One region of the Paenibacillus pseudetheri genome, then DNA from elsewhere that is predicted to be linked to it. Evidence: predicted binding sites of a transcription regulator. Region 1 holds the regulator's gene; each other region holds the start of a gene.
The links. Region 1 encodes Rex, which represses fermentation and respiration genes when NADH is low (regulators of the CRP and FNR family bind a similar motif). Its sites were predicted from a motif close to TTGTGAAATATTTCACAA; they were not measured.
Positions count from the first base shown of each region.

Region 1 (4,223 bases):
AAGTGTTATTATCACCGGGCTAAGCATGAAGCTGGTATTGCAGACGTGGTCATTACGAACCACTCTAAGCTTTTCGCAGATGTTAAGGCTGGGCACCAGCTACTTCCGGCTTATGAACATCTTGTAATAGATGAGGCCCACCATCTGGAGGACGTGGCTGGCAAGCATTTAGGCATGCATATGAAGCATTTCACGGTGGCGCATACACTATCGCGTCTTTATAAGGATAGTCGAAATGGCCAACTTCCTACGCTGCGTCAAATGCTTCAGTCATCAGGCAGTGAGGAAGCTTCTGAATGGAGCGGAGTGATCGATAGAATCTATCCGGACCTGCTTACCGTAAAAGAAACCTGGGATCTGCTTAGTGATAAACTATTCAGCCTCTTGCCGGAACGTAGCGATGCAGCGGCGGGAGAAGCTGGACAGTTAGTCATGCGGCTACTTCCTACCCGTAAACCGAAAGATTGGGATGAATTGGTTGCTCTAGAGAATACTATGAATCTGACATTAAGCGAAATTATCCGTAAAGGTGATAAAATGCTTAATGAGATGCGAGATCAAGAAGGTCAATCTTCCTCAGATAGTCTAGTTACCGATATTAGCGGCTTATTTAAGGATTTAGCTTCTATACGTGAGCAAGTGCGGTTTTTTATGGGATTAAACGATGAGAATGTAGTATATTGGCTGGAGGCGAATGGGAATTATCGTAGTAAATCGCTACAGCTGTATGCCGTTCCTGTTGATGTTAGTACTCAGCTTAAGGAGCTGTTTTTCGACAAGAAGAAAAGTATCGTGCTAACTTCGGCGACACTCTCTGTCGACAAATCTTTCCAGTTTATGATTGATAATCTCGGACTTAATGAAGCTGCGGAAGAGGGGCGTCTGATGACATCACTCCTGCCTTCTCCCTTTAAGTATCGGGAGCAGGCGCTGTTAGTTATTCCCCGGGATTTCCCTAGTGTGAAGGGTAGTGTGGGCGATGCCCGATTTGTCGATACACTCGTACAGTCACTTGCAGAAGCAGCGATTACAACACGTGGGCGGATGCTTGTCCTGTTTACTTCTTACAAGATGCTACGTCAGGTTTACGATCCTCTGAAAGAGGCTCTGGCTTCACAAGAGATCGCGGTGCTAGGTCAAGGCGTGGAGGGGGGCAGCCGTAGCAAGCTGATCCGCCGTTTTCAGGATAGTGCAGCCTCTGTACTGTTAGGAACAAGCAGCTTTTGGGAGGGTGTAGATATTCCAGGTGAAGCATTAACATGCTTGGCGATCGTGAGGCTTCCATTTCAACCGCCAAACCACCCCCTAGCGGAAGCAAAGTCTGAGTTATTACAAGCCCAGAAAAAGAATCCGTTCATGAAGTTGTCTGTTCCTCAGGCGGTTATTCGCTTTAAGCAAGGATTTGGAAGGCTGGTACGGACAGCGCAAGATCGGGGTATTGTTATTGTGTATGACACAAGGGTGATTGAATCTCACTATGGGAAGTATTTCCTCTATTCGTTGCCTGGCCCGAAAATGGAGCATATGCTTACGGATCAAATGGTTCCTCGTATAGCGGAGTGGTTGGAAGACGGAGGCGTTTCTTGAAAAGAACGTCATCGATCTTATTAATCACTCTACAATGAAGGGCGGTATAAGAATACCGCTCTTCATTGAGACGAGGTGCAGAAATTTTGATAGGATTTGAACAGAATATTACTTAAATTAGGAGGTAAATTATGAAATCGGATAAAATATCAGAAGCCGTTGTTCGCAGACTTCCTGTGTACTTGCGTTTCTTGAATGATCTCCAGAAACGTGAAATATTAACCGTTTCCTCACAAGAACTAGGACAAAAACTTGATTTAAATCCCGCTCAAATCCGTAAAGATTTAGCTTATTTTGGAGACTTTGGCCGAAAAGGTATCGGGTATGACGTAACTTATCTTATTGAAAAAATCCGCCATATTCTGAAGCTGGATCAACAATTGAATGTGGCTCTAGTAGGTGCTGGTAACCTTGGACATGCATTATCTAATTACAATGCTTATTTGAAAGATACTATGAAGATTACCGCTATATTTGACTCCTATGCACCTAAGGTAGGACGGAAAATCAACTCTCTTACCGTTCAACCGATGGAGGAGCTTGGTCAGACGGTTCGTGAACAAGGGATTCGAATTGGGATTATTACAGTGCCTGATTCAGAAGCGCAGAATGTAGCTGATATTCTCATTGAGTCTGGCATTGAGGCGATTTTGAATTTTGCACCAATGATTCTAAAAACACCACCGAATATCCGGGTTCATGCTGCCGATTTTACAACGGATTTGCAAAGCCTTGCTTATTATTTGAAAGACGGAAAGGAAGAAAGCGGAAATGAAGAGCAGTAAAACGATTATTAAGGGCGGGCGATTTCTTATTCCGGGAACGGATGAGCCGGTTCTGAGTGGATATATGACTATTGAAGATGATTTGATCACTTACATAGGAAAAGAAGAGCCTTTAATGGAAGATGGTGTGCAAATTGTTGATGGCAGTCGTCTGCTGTTTATGCCAGGTCTGGTAAATACACATGGCCATGCTGCAATGTCATTGCTTCGTGGTTATGGAGATGATTTAGCACTTCAGGTGTGGCTTCAAGAGAAGATGTGGCCGATGGAAGAGAAATTCACCGGAGAAGATGTATACTGGGGAACCTCCTTATCAGTACTAGAAATGCTGAAAGGTGGCACTACAACCTTCCTGGATATGTATGATCATATGGATCGAGTAGCTGAGGTAGTCGAATTATCAGGTATTCGTTCCGTACTGATGAGAGGCGTAATTGGCTTATGTCCAGAGGAAGTACAGAATCACAAGCTTGCGGAAGCGATTTCTTTTGCGCGCAACTGGCATGGTAAGGCTGACGGCAGAATTACGACGATGATCTCGCCTCATGCCCCATATACTTGCCCACCGGACTTCTTCGTTAAGTTTGTACAGGCGGCACATGATTTGGATTTACCAATGCATACCCATATGTCCGAGACGAAACGCGAAGTGGAGCAGAATGTGGTGGATTACGGACTGCGGCCTGTAGCGCATTTAGAGAAGCTTGGAATGTTCACACGTCCGTCTATTGTTGCTCATGGCGTTCATTTGAATGATGAAGAGATCGAGATTCTGGCTCGTCATGATGTAGGTGTGTCTCATAACCCAGGAAGTAATCTGAAACTGGCTAGTGGAGTGGCTCGGGTTACGGATCTTCTAAAGGCTGGTGTGAAGGTGTCATTGGGTACAGATGGTGCGGCAAGCAATAATAATCTGGATATGTTTGAAGAGATGCGTCTTGCAGCCCTCATCCATAAAGGTGTAAGTGGTGATCCGACGGCTGTTCCAGCTCCGGAAGCGCTGCGTATAGCTACGGAGTATGGAGCAAAGTCTATCTTTTTAAATGATGTGGGTAGACTCGCTGCAGGCATGAAAGCGGACTTTATCGCGATTGATATAGACCAGCCGCATTTGCTACCACACACAGATCTGTTGTCTCATGCTGTATACTCTGCCAGTGCCAAGGATGTTGAGCATGTATGGGTGAACGGTAAACAGGTTGTAAAACATGGACAATGTGTAACGTTAGATGAGGAAGCAATCCGTCGTAAGGCGCAAGAATCCTTTGATGGACTGCTTAAACGGTAGTCTAAGATCAAAACGAATAACTGAAAGGCTGTGACTTTCTGCGATTGCAAAGTTACAGCCTTTTGTGTTTCTGATCATTAGATCATTGAATTGGATATGAAACTTTGGATAAACACACAGGTGTGTTATATAATCAAAAAAGATATATTACTAGAAAGGGAGCTGCACCTTGAAGAAAAGGAAAAAATGGATCCTCCTGGGGTCAGTTCTGATTCTGCTCCTTCTGTTCGGACTTATCCAGTTCTATGCTTATATTATGAAAGATCAATGGAACGAGCGAGATATCGCTAAGGATGTCGCCAAAACCAGTGCTGGTCTGACAGAGGTAACCAAAGCGCAGAAATCCGTGTGGGATGAAAATGCGGTGTACTGGGTCTTAACAGGGAAGAATGAAGCCGGGACCGAGTTGATGGTTTGGGTGCGTTTTACTGTAGACGGGAAGTTTGTTGAAGGAACCGACGCAGTATATGCTGAAGAACTAAGTAAAGGGACCTCTGAAGCGAAAATGCGTAGCCTTATAAAAGCCGATCTTCCGGACATCAGCATTGAGCGGTTGTTGCCAG
Region 1 covers NZ_CAKMAB010000004.1:103,051-107,273, forward strand. Annotated here, with positions in the region: gene dinG (ATP-dependent DNA helicase DinG) at 1-1,587, shown strand, start outside; gene L1028_RS04925 (redox-sensing transcriptional repressor Rex) at 1,719-2,372, shown strand; gene L1028_RS04930 (amidohydrolase) at 2,359-3,660, shown strand; gene L1028_RS04935 (cell wall elongation regulator TseB-like domain-containing protein) at 3,830-4,223, shown strand, end outside.

Region 2 (4,223 bases), on a different contig from region 1:
GCGACCGTAAAATTTAAAATTTTAATGATTCTCAAACAAGATATTACCGCCCTTGAAACAAGAGCGGTAATTTCTTGCAATTATTTTAGTGCATCTCTCAATGAAAGATCTTTATAAATATAAACAATTTACATTGAACCGTGGAAAGTACGGTTAATTACGTCCATTTGTTGTTCGCGAGTCAACTTGATGAAGTTAACTGCATAACCGGATACGCGGATAGTCAATTGTGGATAGTTCTCTGGGTGATCCATAGCGTCCATCAGCTGTTCACGGTTAAATACGTTAACGTTCAAATGCTGAGCGTTATTATGGAAGTATCCGTCCATCATGTGTACCAGGTTAGACTTACAGGATTCATCGTCTTTACCTAGTGCCTTAGGTACGATAGAGAACGTATTGGAGATACCATCCTGTGCATCGGAGTAAGGCAGTTTGGCTACAGAGTTCAGTGAAGCCAGAGCACCTTTCTTGTCGCGTCCGTGCATTGGGTTAGCACCTGGTGCGAATGGTTCGCCTTTTTTACGTCCGTCAGGTGTTGTACCTGTCTTCTTACCGTACACTACATTCGAAGTAATGGTCAATACCGATTGAGTCGGTACAGCATCACGATATGTTTTGTTTTTACGGATCATTGTCATGAAGGTTTCAACCAATTCTACTGCGATGCTGTCTACAGCATCGTCATTGTTACCGTAGCAAGGGAACTCGCCTTCGGTTTCGAAGTCAATAGCAATACCTTGTTCGTTACGAATTGGTTTAACCTTCGCGTATTTAATAGCACTCAGGGAGTCAGCTGCAACGGACAGACCAGCGATACCGCAAGCCATTGTACGCAGAATGTCGCGATCATGCAGTGCCATTTCGATACGTTCGTAAGAATATTTGTCATGCATATAGTGAATGATGTTCAAAGTGTTGACATAAGTCTTAGCCAACCACTCCATCATCGGTTTGAAGCGTTTCATTACTTCGTCATAATCTAGATATTCAGAAGTGATCGCTGGGAATTCCGGTCCAACTTGCGCTCCGGATTTTTCGTCTTTACCACCATTAATAGCATACAGCAAAGCTTTTGCCAGGTTGGCACGAGCGCCGAAGAACTGCATTTGTTTACCGATACGCATTGGAGATACGCAGCAAGCAATAGCATAATCTTCACCCCAGTATGGACGCATTAGATCGTCATTTTCATACTGAATTGCACTAGTTTCGATAGAAACCTTAGCACAATATTTTTTGAAGCCTTCAGGCAATCTTTCGGACCAAAGAACAGTTAAGTTTGGTTCCGGAGCTGGACCCAAGTTGTACAGGGTGTTCAGGAAACGGAAGCTGTTCTTGGTAACACGAGTGGTTCCATTTTCAGCCATACCACCGATGGATTCAGTTACCCAAGTAGGGTCGCCGGAGAACAGGTCATTATAGTCAGGTGTACGTAAGAATTTCACGATACGCAGTTTCATTACGAAATGATCGACAATTTCTTGTACTTGTTCTTCAGTCAAAGTACCTTCTTCAATATCGCGTTCTGCATAGATGTCTAGAAAGGAAGAAACACGTCCCAGGGACATCGCCGCACCATTTTGTTCTTTAACTGCTGCCAGATATCCAAAGTATACCCATTGAGTAGCTTCCTTGAAGTTCATCGCTGGTTTGGAAATATCCATACCGTGAGCAGCTGCCATTTCTTTCAATTCGCCCAGTGCACGAATTTGCTCGGACAGCTCTTCACGCAAACGAATTACTTCTTCAGTCATGGAATCAACTTCAAGCTCAGCTAGTTGTTGTTTTTTGTCTTTAATCAAGAAATCAATACCATACAGAGCAATGCGGCGGTAGTCGCCGATAATACGTCCGCGGCCGTAAGCATCAGGAAGACCTGTGATAACGCCGGATTTACGAACTGCTCTCATGTCTGGTGTATATGCATCAAATACGCCTTGGTTATGCGTTTTGCGAATGTTCGTGAACATGTCAACGATGTTTTGTGGAAGCTCGAAGCCATAAGCCTTCGTAGCATCGACCATCATCTTGATCCCGCCGAATGGCTGGATGGAACGTCTGAAAGGAGCGTCAGTCTGCACGCCTACAATTTGTTCCTTGTCCTTGTCAATGTAGCCTGGAGCATGTGAAGTGATCGTGGAGACAGTATCTAGGGAAACATCCCATACGCCGCCTCTTTCTCTTTCTTCCTTGCTCAGTTGGGAAATAATCTTCCACAGTTCAGTTGTGTTACTAGTAGGACCTACGAGGAACTCTTCGTTACCTTCATAAGGCTTAATGTTACTTGCGATAAAGTTATTAACGTCAACTTTCTTGGACCATTTACCTTTTGCAAAACTTCTCCAACCGGATTTCACTTCATTTACTTCTCTTTCAATCACCGACATGCTAAATCCCTCCATCTATATTTATTATATTTGTAGAGATCGCGGGCTTGAAGGTTGATCCCGTGTCTCGTGAGCCCCAAAAGATGTGGTTGTTCCAAATTTCACAATCAACATTTCATATGTGGGACCGTTGTTTATATAAACATTCTAGTTTATTTTCTATAAAAACACTGTGACAAATATCACCTTTCGAGTGATATTTGTCACCTTTATCTAAATCCACAACTATCCTATTCTCTATTTAACCATTTATTAATTATCAAATCTACCGTAGAAAGCATTACGGTATACATCAGCAAGTTCAGATACCAGTGGCAGCTTAGGATTGGCAGTTGTACATTGATCTTCAAACGCACGGTCAGCCAAGTAATCTACACGGGATTCGAAGTCCTTAGGATCAAAGCCCAGTTGTTGGAACGATTCTTCGATGCCCAATTTTTTATTCATATCGCGAATAGCATTGATCAGGCTAGTTACACCTTCTTCAGTTGTGCGAGCTGGCAATCCCAGAATACGGGCAATTTCAGCATAACGTTCATCAGCTACGAAGTGTGAATATTTAGGGAACGAAGCGAACTTCGTAGGTTTTTTAGCATTGTAGCGGATAACGTGTGGCATAAGAATCGCGTTAGTACGACCATGAGCAGTGTGGTACTGACCGCCCCATTTATGCGCCAAACTGTGGTTAATACCCAAGAATGCATTGGCAAAGGCCATACCTGCAAGTGTTGATGCGTTATGCATTTTTTCACGTGCTACTCTGTCGCCTTCCAGCGCCGATTTTTCAAGGTATTGGAATACCAGTTGGATGGCTTTAATAGCTAGACCATCAGTATAGTCACTCGCCATAACAGATACATAAGCTTCGATAGCATGTGTCAATACGTCCATACCTGTATCAGCAACTGCAGTTTTTGGCAAGCTGTATACGAACTCTGGATCAATGATAGCTACATCTGGAGTTAACTCGTAGTCAGCCAAAGGATATTTAGTGTGCTGTTCAGTAGTTTTATCGGTAATAACTGCGAAAGATGTTACTTCCGAACCTGTACCCGAAGTAGTTGGAATCGCTACAAACTTAGCTTTGTTACCAAGTTTTGGGAATTTGTATACCCGTTTACGGATATCCATGAATTTTTGTTTCAGACCATTAAAGTCTGCGTCTGGATGTTCATAGAATAACCACATTCCTTTTGCAGCATCCATTGGGGAACCGCCGCCAAGTGCGATGATGCAGTCCGGTTGGAATCTGTTCATCATTGCAGTACCTTTTTCAACTGTAGTTGTCGATGGATCTGGTTCAACTTCCGAGAACACTTCGATAGCGACAGGAGTTTGACGTTGACGCAGGTAATGTTCAACTCTCTCAACATATCCGAGCTTAACCATCATTGGGTCAGTGATAATTGCAACACGTGTGATATCAGGCATTTTGGTCAGGTACTGAGTAGCGCCTTTTTCGAAATAGATCTTGTCAGGTACTTTAAACCATTGCATATTCACGGTACGACGATTCACCCTTTTCACGTTGATCAAATTGATTGCTGTAACGTTTTGCGACACGGAGTTACGACCATAAGATCCGCAGCCCAGAGTCAACGAAGGGATATTAGTGTTATAGATATCGCCGATCGCACCATGTGTGGAAGGCGAGTTAACGAGAATACGTCCTGTTTGCAGACGGTTAGAGAACTTCATGATTACTTCTTCGTTGTTGGAGTGGATAGCCGAGCTATGTCCCATACCACCAAATTCAACAATTTGAGCTGCGCGTTCGATACCTTGATCTGCATTCTTAACTTTGTAGCAAGCAAGAACCGGGCTTAATTTTTC
Region 2 covers NZ_CAKMAB010000005.1:145,453-149,675, forward strand. Annotated here, with positions in the region: gene pflB (formate C-acetyltransferase) at 129-2,390, opposite strand; gene adhE (bifunctional acetaldehyde-CoA/alcohol dehydrogenase) at 2,643-4,223, opposite strand, start outside.
Region 2: pflB (formate C-acetyltransferase) is a predicted target of Rex. The motif match lies at 2,480-2,497, and genes of this name have one in related genera.

Region 3 (4,223 bases), on a different contig from region 1:
GAGTCCGCGATCCGTGGCTTGATTCCACCGTTACCACCGATAAACACTTCCCAGCCACCATCATTACCGACAATGCCAATATCTTTCGTGCAGGACTCCGCACAGTTACGTGGGCAGCCGTTGACAGCTATTTTAAACTTGGCAGGAAAATCAAGACGTTCATACTTACGTTCTATGAGCGCGCCCATTCCCAGCGAATCCTGTGTACCGAAACGGCAGAATTGCGAGCCCACACAAGTCTTAACCGTACGCAGGGATTTGGCATAACCATAACCTGATGGCATATCGAGCTCTTCCCATACTTTCGGCAGATCCTCTTTTTTCACACCAATCAGATCCAGGCGTTGCCCACCAGTCACCTTCACAACTTTTACATCATATTTAAGGGAGACATCAGCGATTTTCTTCAAATCCTCCGGCGTTGTTACCCCGCCGTACATGCGTGGAATAACGGTATAGGTTCCATCTTTTTGAATATTGGCACCCATTCTTTCATTTACAAATCGAGATTCTTTCTCATCTTGATGGGTATCAGGGTTCATCATCCCTAGATAGTAGTTAATTGCCGGACGACACTTGGAGCAGCCTTCCTCTTGTTTCCATTCGAGTACATTCATAACTTCTTTTGTAGTTTTAAGACCTTTAGCTGTGATTTCAGCCACAATTTCATCACGGCTAAGCGTTGTACAGCCACAAATACCTTGCTTGGCAGCTTGCTGGAAACTGTCACCTAAGACAAATTGCAGGATTTGTTCTACTACGGGTTTACAACCACCGCAAGAGCGAGTAGCTCCAGTGCATGCTTTGATCTCATCCACAGTAGAAAAACCATGTTCAGTAACAGCATCTACGATCGCTTTTTTAGTTACACCATTACAACCGCAGACAATTTCTTCGTCCGCCATTGCTTCTACGGATGTGCCCTTCTTAGCTCCGCTTCCGCAGCAGCCCGTACCCATAACCTCCGTATAAATCTCATCGGTCATCACCGATCCTTGTTTAACTAACTTTTGCAGATTTGCGGATTCGGTCACATCACCAAACAGGACCGCGCCGACAATCACATTATTTTTGAGCAGAATTTTTTTATAAGTTCTCTTCCATTCATCTTTGCTTGAGATCACAGTGTGTTCAGGAGAATCCAAAAACTCACCTGCAGAAAATACATCCACACCAGAAATTTTGAGCTTCGTGGAAACAATCGAACCTTCATAAGGCTTGGTCTCACTACCACATAAATATTTAGCTAGAACCATCCCTTGTTCAAATAGTGGAGCCACCAGTCCGTAACACACACCGCGATGCTCGGCACACTCGCCGATGGAATATACATTTTGCATCGAGGTTTGCAAATAATCATCTACCACGATCCCACGATTTACGGTGATCCCGCTTTCTTTTGCCAACGTCACGTTCGGTTTGATTCCAACAGCCATTACCACAAAATCTGCCTCAAGCGTACTGTCATCACTAAAACGTAATCCACTAACTCTCTGTTCCCCGGTTAATTCTACCGTTTGTTTACCCATAGCAAATTTCACACCTTGACGCTCAAGCTCAGCTTGCAGCATCGAGGAGGCATTCCGATCCAGCTGACGCTCCATCAGGTCTTCCATCAAATGAACTACAGTAACGTCCATGCCCAGGTTCACAAGACCTTTTGCTGCTTCCAGTCCAAGTAAACCCCCGCCGATTACTGCCGCTTTGTTGTATTGTTTAGCTGCAGCCAGCATTGCATCACAATCTGCAATATCTCGGAACCCAACCACGCCCTCTTTATCACAGCCAGGTACAGGTAAAATGAACGAATTCGAGCCTGTCGCAATAATCACTTTGTCATAGGGCACTATCATCCCGTTATCCGTAACAACTTGCTTCGAACCTTCATCAATTCGTGTCACGGTTGTTCCTGTGTGTAAAGTTATATTATTGTCTTCATACCAATTCCAGTCATTTAGAATAATATCATTAAGGGTCTTGCTACCTTCAAGAACATAGGACAACATGATCCGATTGTAATTGGGATGAGGTTCACTTCCAAAAACCGTGATGTCATAAGCTCCACCCAGCTTCAAAATCTGCTCTATCGTACCTATGCCTGCCATACCGTTGCCGACTAATACTAATTTTTCTCTCTTCTCTGCCATGGTTAGGTGCCTCCTCAAGCTTAAGGGTTCTTGATTAATTTCGCGTCAATTACTCTTCTTCATATTGGAATTATACGGTTCGAATTCAAGTAGACATTGTGATTGCAGTCACATTAATTGTGAATATTTTCACAGTTTAATGCGTTGATGATTGTTAGATATCTTTTCCACATAAAAAGCCAGATCATCGATTCTGAACAACCGTTGATCTGGCTTAATGTACGATTTTTTAGCGTAAAGTCAATAAAATCTCCAATTCATCTTGAGCCCTGAGCTTCATATCCATTCCATCATCGAGTAGTTGTTTTCCGTTCACCTTCAACTTCCATTCTTCATTACTAAGAGGGGTATAATCGTTGACGGAAAGCACCTTTTTATTGTCATCGGCCAAATGTACCTTACTACAGCTTTTGAGCAAATCTCTTACAGTTAAATCCTCTTTAAATAACATAATATACGTTTGATGCAAGTCTACTTCTACACTTCCACCGTTCAAGGTCAGCATTACAGTTTGAAGTGGTGCTTTATGGTCCTTCGACTTCGCAGTGAAGACTAGCTGTGAATCATATCCTACAGTATTATTCCAATCCTTATTCCCAATGATTTGACCGCCCATCTGAAGCTCCCAAACCATCCCCGCCTCTAGCGAAAAATCCTTTACCGAAAGAATGCTTGAGTTATCCTCAGCAAATGTGGCAATATTACTACCTTTCAGTAGCTCCATGATCGATATTCCATTTCTATAACTCCCACTAAGTAACCTATCCGATGGTTTAGTAAGCAGTTCATTATCTCCAACCCTTATAGATATTGTCGGTCCCTCTGATCCTGCCACACCATTATTAGCATTACTATCGCCGTCATTGTTAGTAGAGCATCCACCTATTATGAATACGATGACTATTCCTAGCATCAATTTCCACAAAGATCGTATGGGCATCCTGGCACCGCCTTGTCCCGCCTAATGACCACATAGCGTCTCAGGCTTGTAAAGTTATGTATACTGTCTTTTTAAGGATAACTTAAACAAGCCATGTTCTCAAATAAGTAATAACAAGTTAACTTCTAAGTATCTTTAATTATCTCCCCAATGATATTAAAAATTATGCAAGAATCTTTGAAAGCTAACCTCTATCCCCCTTTTGCTCATTCGGCGTCATCTCGTAGTACGCGTTTAAGCATCCTTCCACCGACCGGCCATCCATCAATCCATCCATCAATCCATCAATCGATCTTACCCATATTTTTCACGATCATTTCTTTTACCTTTTCAACGGAGTTATCCACATTTCTTAACATTCTATAATTCCCTATAAAAAAAGCCCCCTAAGGGACTCTTTAGAACACTTTTCATCTTCACTGAAATCTAGGGAACAATATATTATTCTCCAAATGCACGTGTTCAAAAGTCATACTCTCCAGCTCTTCCAGCCGGGCATATGTCAATCGATAGGTCGTGCAAGCATGCGCCGGTGGAGTGAAATCATCTGTAATACTACGCATTTTTCTCAAAATATCGCCCGCACCATCATGCTCACTCTCCAGCTCAGACAATGACTCGCGGAGCGATGTCAGGCCTTCTTCACTAGGATTAGCAGCGTATGTCAGCAGCTTAGGAAATTCATCTTCTTCTTCTTTTGCCGTATGCTCAAGCAAATCTTCCTTAAGTGTGTTGAACAAGTTATATAACTCCACCAAATGGGGAGAATCCCCGCCATGCACCCGATACACCTTAGTTACATTTTGGCTAATGAGGGGTAGCTCTTCACGAAGATAACGGTGATGTTTGTTAATAATATGGTTAATTAACTCTTCTGAAGGTACAGTATTCCAAGCGATTTCCTCTTGGGGTACTGGATACTCTTCGAACAGCTTGTTTAGATCACCGATGATTATCTCGTGATTCAGACCACGCTCAGCAGCTGCTTCAGCAAGAGGTTTAGCTCCACCGCAACAGAAATCAATCCGTTTTGCTTTGAAATAATCTGCTGCTTTTGGGAACTGCAATACAATATCCCGCACCAGTGCATCTGGGGTAAACCCAGCCTGTACCGATTGTGCTTGCTTCGAATCCGA
Region 3 covers NZ_CAKMAB010000005.1:156,960-161,182, forward strand. Annotated here, with positions in the region: gene nirB (nitrite reductase large subunit NirB) at 1-2,147, opposite strand, end outside; gene L1028_RS06485 (hypothetical protein) at 2,377-3,087, opposite strand; gene ric (iron-sulfur cluster repair di-iron protein) at 3,504-4,223, opposite strand, start outside.
Region 3: nirB (nitrite reductase large subunit NirB) is a predicted target of Rex. The motif match lies at 2,265-2,282, and genes of this name have one in related genera.

Region 4 (4,223 bases), on a different contig from region 1:
CCATGCCGGAACTGCCGCAATTGTAAATACTGCTAAGCTTCACCCGGAAGCCGAGATTACGGTGTATGAGCGTAATGATAATATTTCTTTCTTATCCTGTGGCATTGCTTTATATGTAGGTGGAGTGGTCAAGGACCCACACGGGCTGTTCTATTCTTCCCCTGAGAAGCTTGCTGAGCTTGGTGTAAAGACCAACATGCGTCATGAAGTGACCGTTGTGGATACGAAGTCCAAAACATTGCGTGTTCGCAATTTGGCAACCGGACAGGAGTTTGACGATACCTACGATAAGCTGATTATGACTACGGGATCATGGCCGATTGTGCCGAAGCTCGAAGGGATTGAGCTGGAAGGCGTCTTGCTTTGCAAGAACTATGATCATTCCAATACCATTATAGAAAAAGCTAAACAAGCGAATAAAATCACAGTCGTAGGCGCTGGATATATCGGCGTTGAGTTGGTGGAAGCCTTCCAAATGAACGGAAAGCAAGTTACGCTGATTGATGGTGAAGATCGTATTTTGAATAAATATTTGGACCCAGAGTTTACTGCGCCGATCGAACAATCCTTTAAGGATCATGGTATTAAATTAGCGCTGAATGAGAAGGTAAGTTCTTTTGCTGGTGAAGGTGGCAAAGTTACCAAGGTTATCACAAGCGAAGGGGAGCATGAGGCGGATCTTGTAATTCTCTGCATCGGCTTCCGTCCGAATACTGAGCTGTTAAAAGGTCAAGTGGATATGCTGCCAAATGGCGCAATTCTAGTCAATGATTATATGCAGACTAGTTGCCCGGATGTGTATGCTGCTGGTGACAGCTGCGCGATTCATTACAACCCTACAGGTAAGCACGCTTATATTCCACTGGCAACCAATGCAGTACGGATGGGCACTTTGGTCGCACGTAACTTAGTGACAGAGACAATTCCTTATATGGGTACTCAAGGGACTTCGGGCATTAAGATTTATGAAGATAATATCGCTGCTACCGGTCTTACTGAAGAAGGGGCTAAGGCTGAAGGAATGGACGTAGAAACTACCATGATTATTGACAACTACCGTCCAGAATTTATGCCAACCTTCGAGCAGGTGCAATTAAAAGTGGTATTTGATCGCGCGACACGCCGCATTCTTGGAGCGCAAATCCTGTCCAAGACGGATTTGACGCAATCGATCAACACAGTATCAGTATGTATTCAAAATAAAATGACAATCGATCAGCTTGCCTTTATCGATTTCTTCTTCCAACCTCATTACAACAAGCCTTGGAACTTCCTGAATACAGTAGGCCTTGAAGCGCTACCGACATCAGTACCAAGCAAAGAGGCAGTAACCGTATAATTTAATTGCATATGAACAATAAAGTTTTGGTAAACCGGAGCCATACATGGCTCCGGTTTTTTGTGATTGAGGCTGGTACCATTTACCTTTAAAATAATATGGAGCCTATTCTTAAAATTGTAATTATGGATGAGCCTCGTTAAATTTGACATGTCAGTGAAAATTTTCACTTAGTTTTTCATATAGTGATAATTATCACGTTAATGTATTTTATGACACGCTACAATGGTCGTAAAGGAACAAATTTTAAGTAAATAGATGAAGGGGATAGGAATCATGGCTTATAGTAAACCGCAGCAGATAGCCGCAGTCACGGTTGAGAACGGCATGAAAAAAGCGCACAATCCTTTAAGCACCGTATTAATTCTGGGCTTTCTGGGAGGAGCGTTTATCGCGCTCGGATTTTTACTGGATATTCGCGTCATAGCTGGCGCACCACATGAATGGGGATCCATCGCTAACTTTATTGGGGCAGCTGTCTTCCCTGTTGGGTTGATTCTAGTACTGCTTGCAGGGGGAGAACTACTGACAGGCAATATGATGGCTGTGCCACTCGCTTTTATGGCGAAGAAGATATCCTTCTGGGAAGTTGTTAAGAATCTCGTATTGATTACCCTGAGCAATCTAGCGGGAGCTTTGTTTGTAGCTTACTTTTTCGGTCACGTGGTTGGTTTAACCTCTGACGGTGTATATTTGGAAAAATTGGTGGAGATGGCAGGACATAAGCTTGAGGCAGACTTCTTGCCGGCATTTGTTTCCGGTATCGGTTGTAACTGGCTTGTAGCTTTGGCGGTATGGCTCTCCTATGGAGCAGATAATTTCAGTGGTAAAATCCTCGGCATCTGGTTCCCAACGATGGCTTTTGTAGCTATCGGCTTCCAGCACGTTGTAGCCAACATGTTCTTAATTCCGGCAGCTATTTTTGAAGGCTATTTTTCATGGGGAGAGTACTTCAACAATTTTGTTCCGGTATGGCTAGGCAATTTGACGGGCGGTGCGATCTTTGTTGCGGCAGCTTATTGGATGGCTTACCTGCGCAAAGAGCCGGCATCTATTCAATCCGTGGACAGCATGTCCGGCAGCGGTGTGAAAAAACACGCCTAAACCTATCTTATAGAGCACTCCTTAGAATAGTCGAGGGGTGCTTTTTGCTGTGTAGACAAATAAAATCCGCCGTGATGTATCCGAGCTCGGGGGAACGAATTCGGATGCACAGCGAATTTTAAAAGGGGGAGTGTTTCTAGGCTCTATTACCCCGACTTTGTAATAACGAAACACTTCATTATTGTTTAGTCTACTTTACGTACGATAGCGGCAACTATAAAATATAAATAGATAGTAGAAATAGGGAGGACTGCGGACGTGAACGGTGCCACTTTTTTCTCAGCTACGGTAGAAGTTAGTCCTAAATAAGAGGTAAAGTATACTGAGACTTTATCACAATAGCACGTCAATGCGTCTGCTTGCCCTTAACCCTGTTTTGGGATAATACTGGATGGAATAATGACACATATATTACAGGGGATGTACACTACTTATGAAGTTTTTACAGAATTATCCTAAAGAAGTTAAGATATTTTTAATTGCTAGCCTTATTAATGCAACGGGTAGTGCACTGATGTGGCCACTGGTTACAATGTACGTTTTTGATGAGCTTGGACGTAGCATGTCGGATGCTGGGTTAGTGATTCTGATTCAATCGGTTGGAGGGATTGTGGGTCAACTACTCGGGGGCTCACTCTATCATAAGGTAGGCGTTAACCGGCTGATTGTTGGAGCGCTGGGCATGAATGCACTTGCACTGTTCACTTTGCCGGCAGCAAGTAACAACTGGACGCTATTTATGGTCGCGATGGGACTGGTAGGGCTCTTTAATTCACTGTCATTACCTGCGATTCAGGCATTTATCGGCTTTCGTTTTACGAAGCAGCGCGGAGAGCTGTTTAATGTTATTTATGTCGCCAATAATATTGGTGTAGCACTAGGTACGGCGTTAAGTGGTTTTTTGGCCGATATTTCTTATATGCTCAGCTTTGTGATGAACGGCGTAACTTCAGCGGTATTTGCCGTATTCTTTTTTGTATACCTCAAGAAAGTCGGAGAAGATTCTTCACAGGAGGTCGCAGAACACCAGAAGGCTGGTCCTGACAAACAATCCACCTGGAAGCTAATGGGGCATACACGAATTTATCTTTATATGGGTATTGCCTCGATGTTCCTACTATTAGGGAACTCTATCTGGAATACAGGGGTATCTCCATTCATTATTTCTGAGGGCTGGCCTAAGAAGACTTATGGGTTTCTCTGGACGCTTAACGGAATTCTCATCTTTGCAGCTCAGCCGCTCGTAACAGTAATTAAACGCTGGTTCGCATCTACCTCAACGGCGCAAATGACTGTAAGTGCTCTATTTTATTTGGGTGGGTATGCTGTTCTTTTATGGATGCCGACTTATTCAGGTCTAGTGCTTGGGATGGTACTCGCTACGCTTGGGGAAATGCTGATATCTCCGGCCATGCCTTCCTTTATTTCAGATCATGCAGGTCGCAGTGCTCCTTTCTATTTAGGGCTAAGTGGAGGCATGGGGGCAGTCGGTAGGGTGATTGGACCATACTTAATGGGCAGGTTATACGATAGTGGAGGCTTAGCGCCTACCGCATGGTTGGCATGTGCGATGGCACTGTTATCCGTAGGATTCTTTATCGTTCATGCGTATATCAACCGCCGAGGAAATTCATTGGAGCAGTCATTAGGATAGTTGAGCATAGTGGATTCAAATGATCTACTGTGAATTCTATAGAGGTGCAAGGCAAGGGGTGTACATCTTTATGAAACTTTGCAACAGGGATAGGTTTATAATAAGGTTCTCAGAGATTAAAGACGT
Region 4 covers NZ_CAKMAB010000002.1:175,401-179,623, reverse strand. Annotated here, with positions in the region: gene L1028_RS02265 (FAD-dependent oxidoreductase) at 1-1,339, shown strand, start outside; gene L1028_RS02260 (formate/nitrite transporter family protein) at 1,616-2,443, shown strand; gene L1028_RS02255 (MFS transporter) at 2,877-4,097, shown strand; gene L1028_RS02250 (GNAT family N-acetyltransferase) at 4,168-4,223, shown strand, end outside.
Region 4: L1028_RS02260 (formate/nitrite transporter family protein) is a predicted target of Rex. The motif match lies at 1,494-1,511, and genes of this name have one in related genera.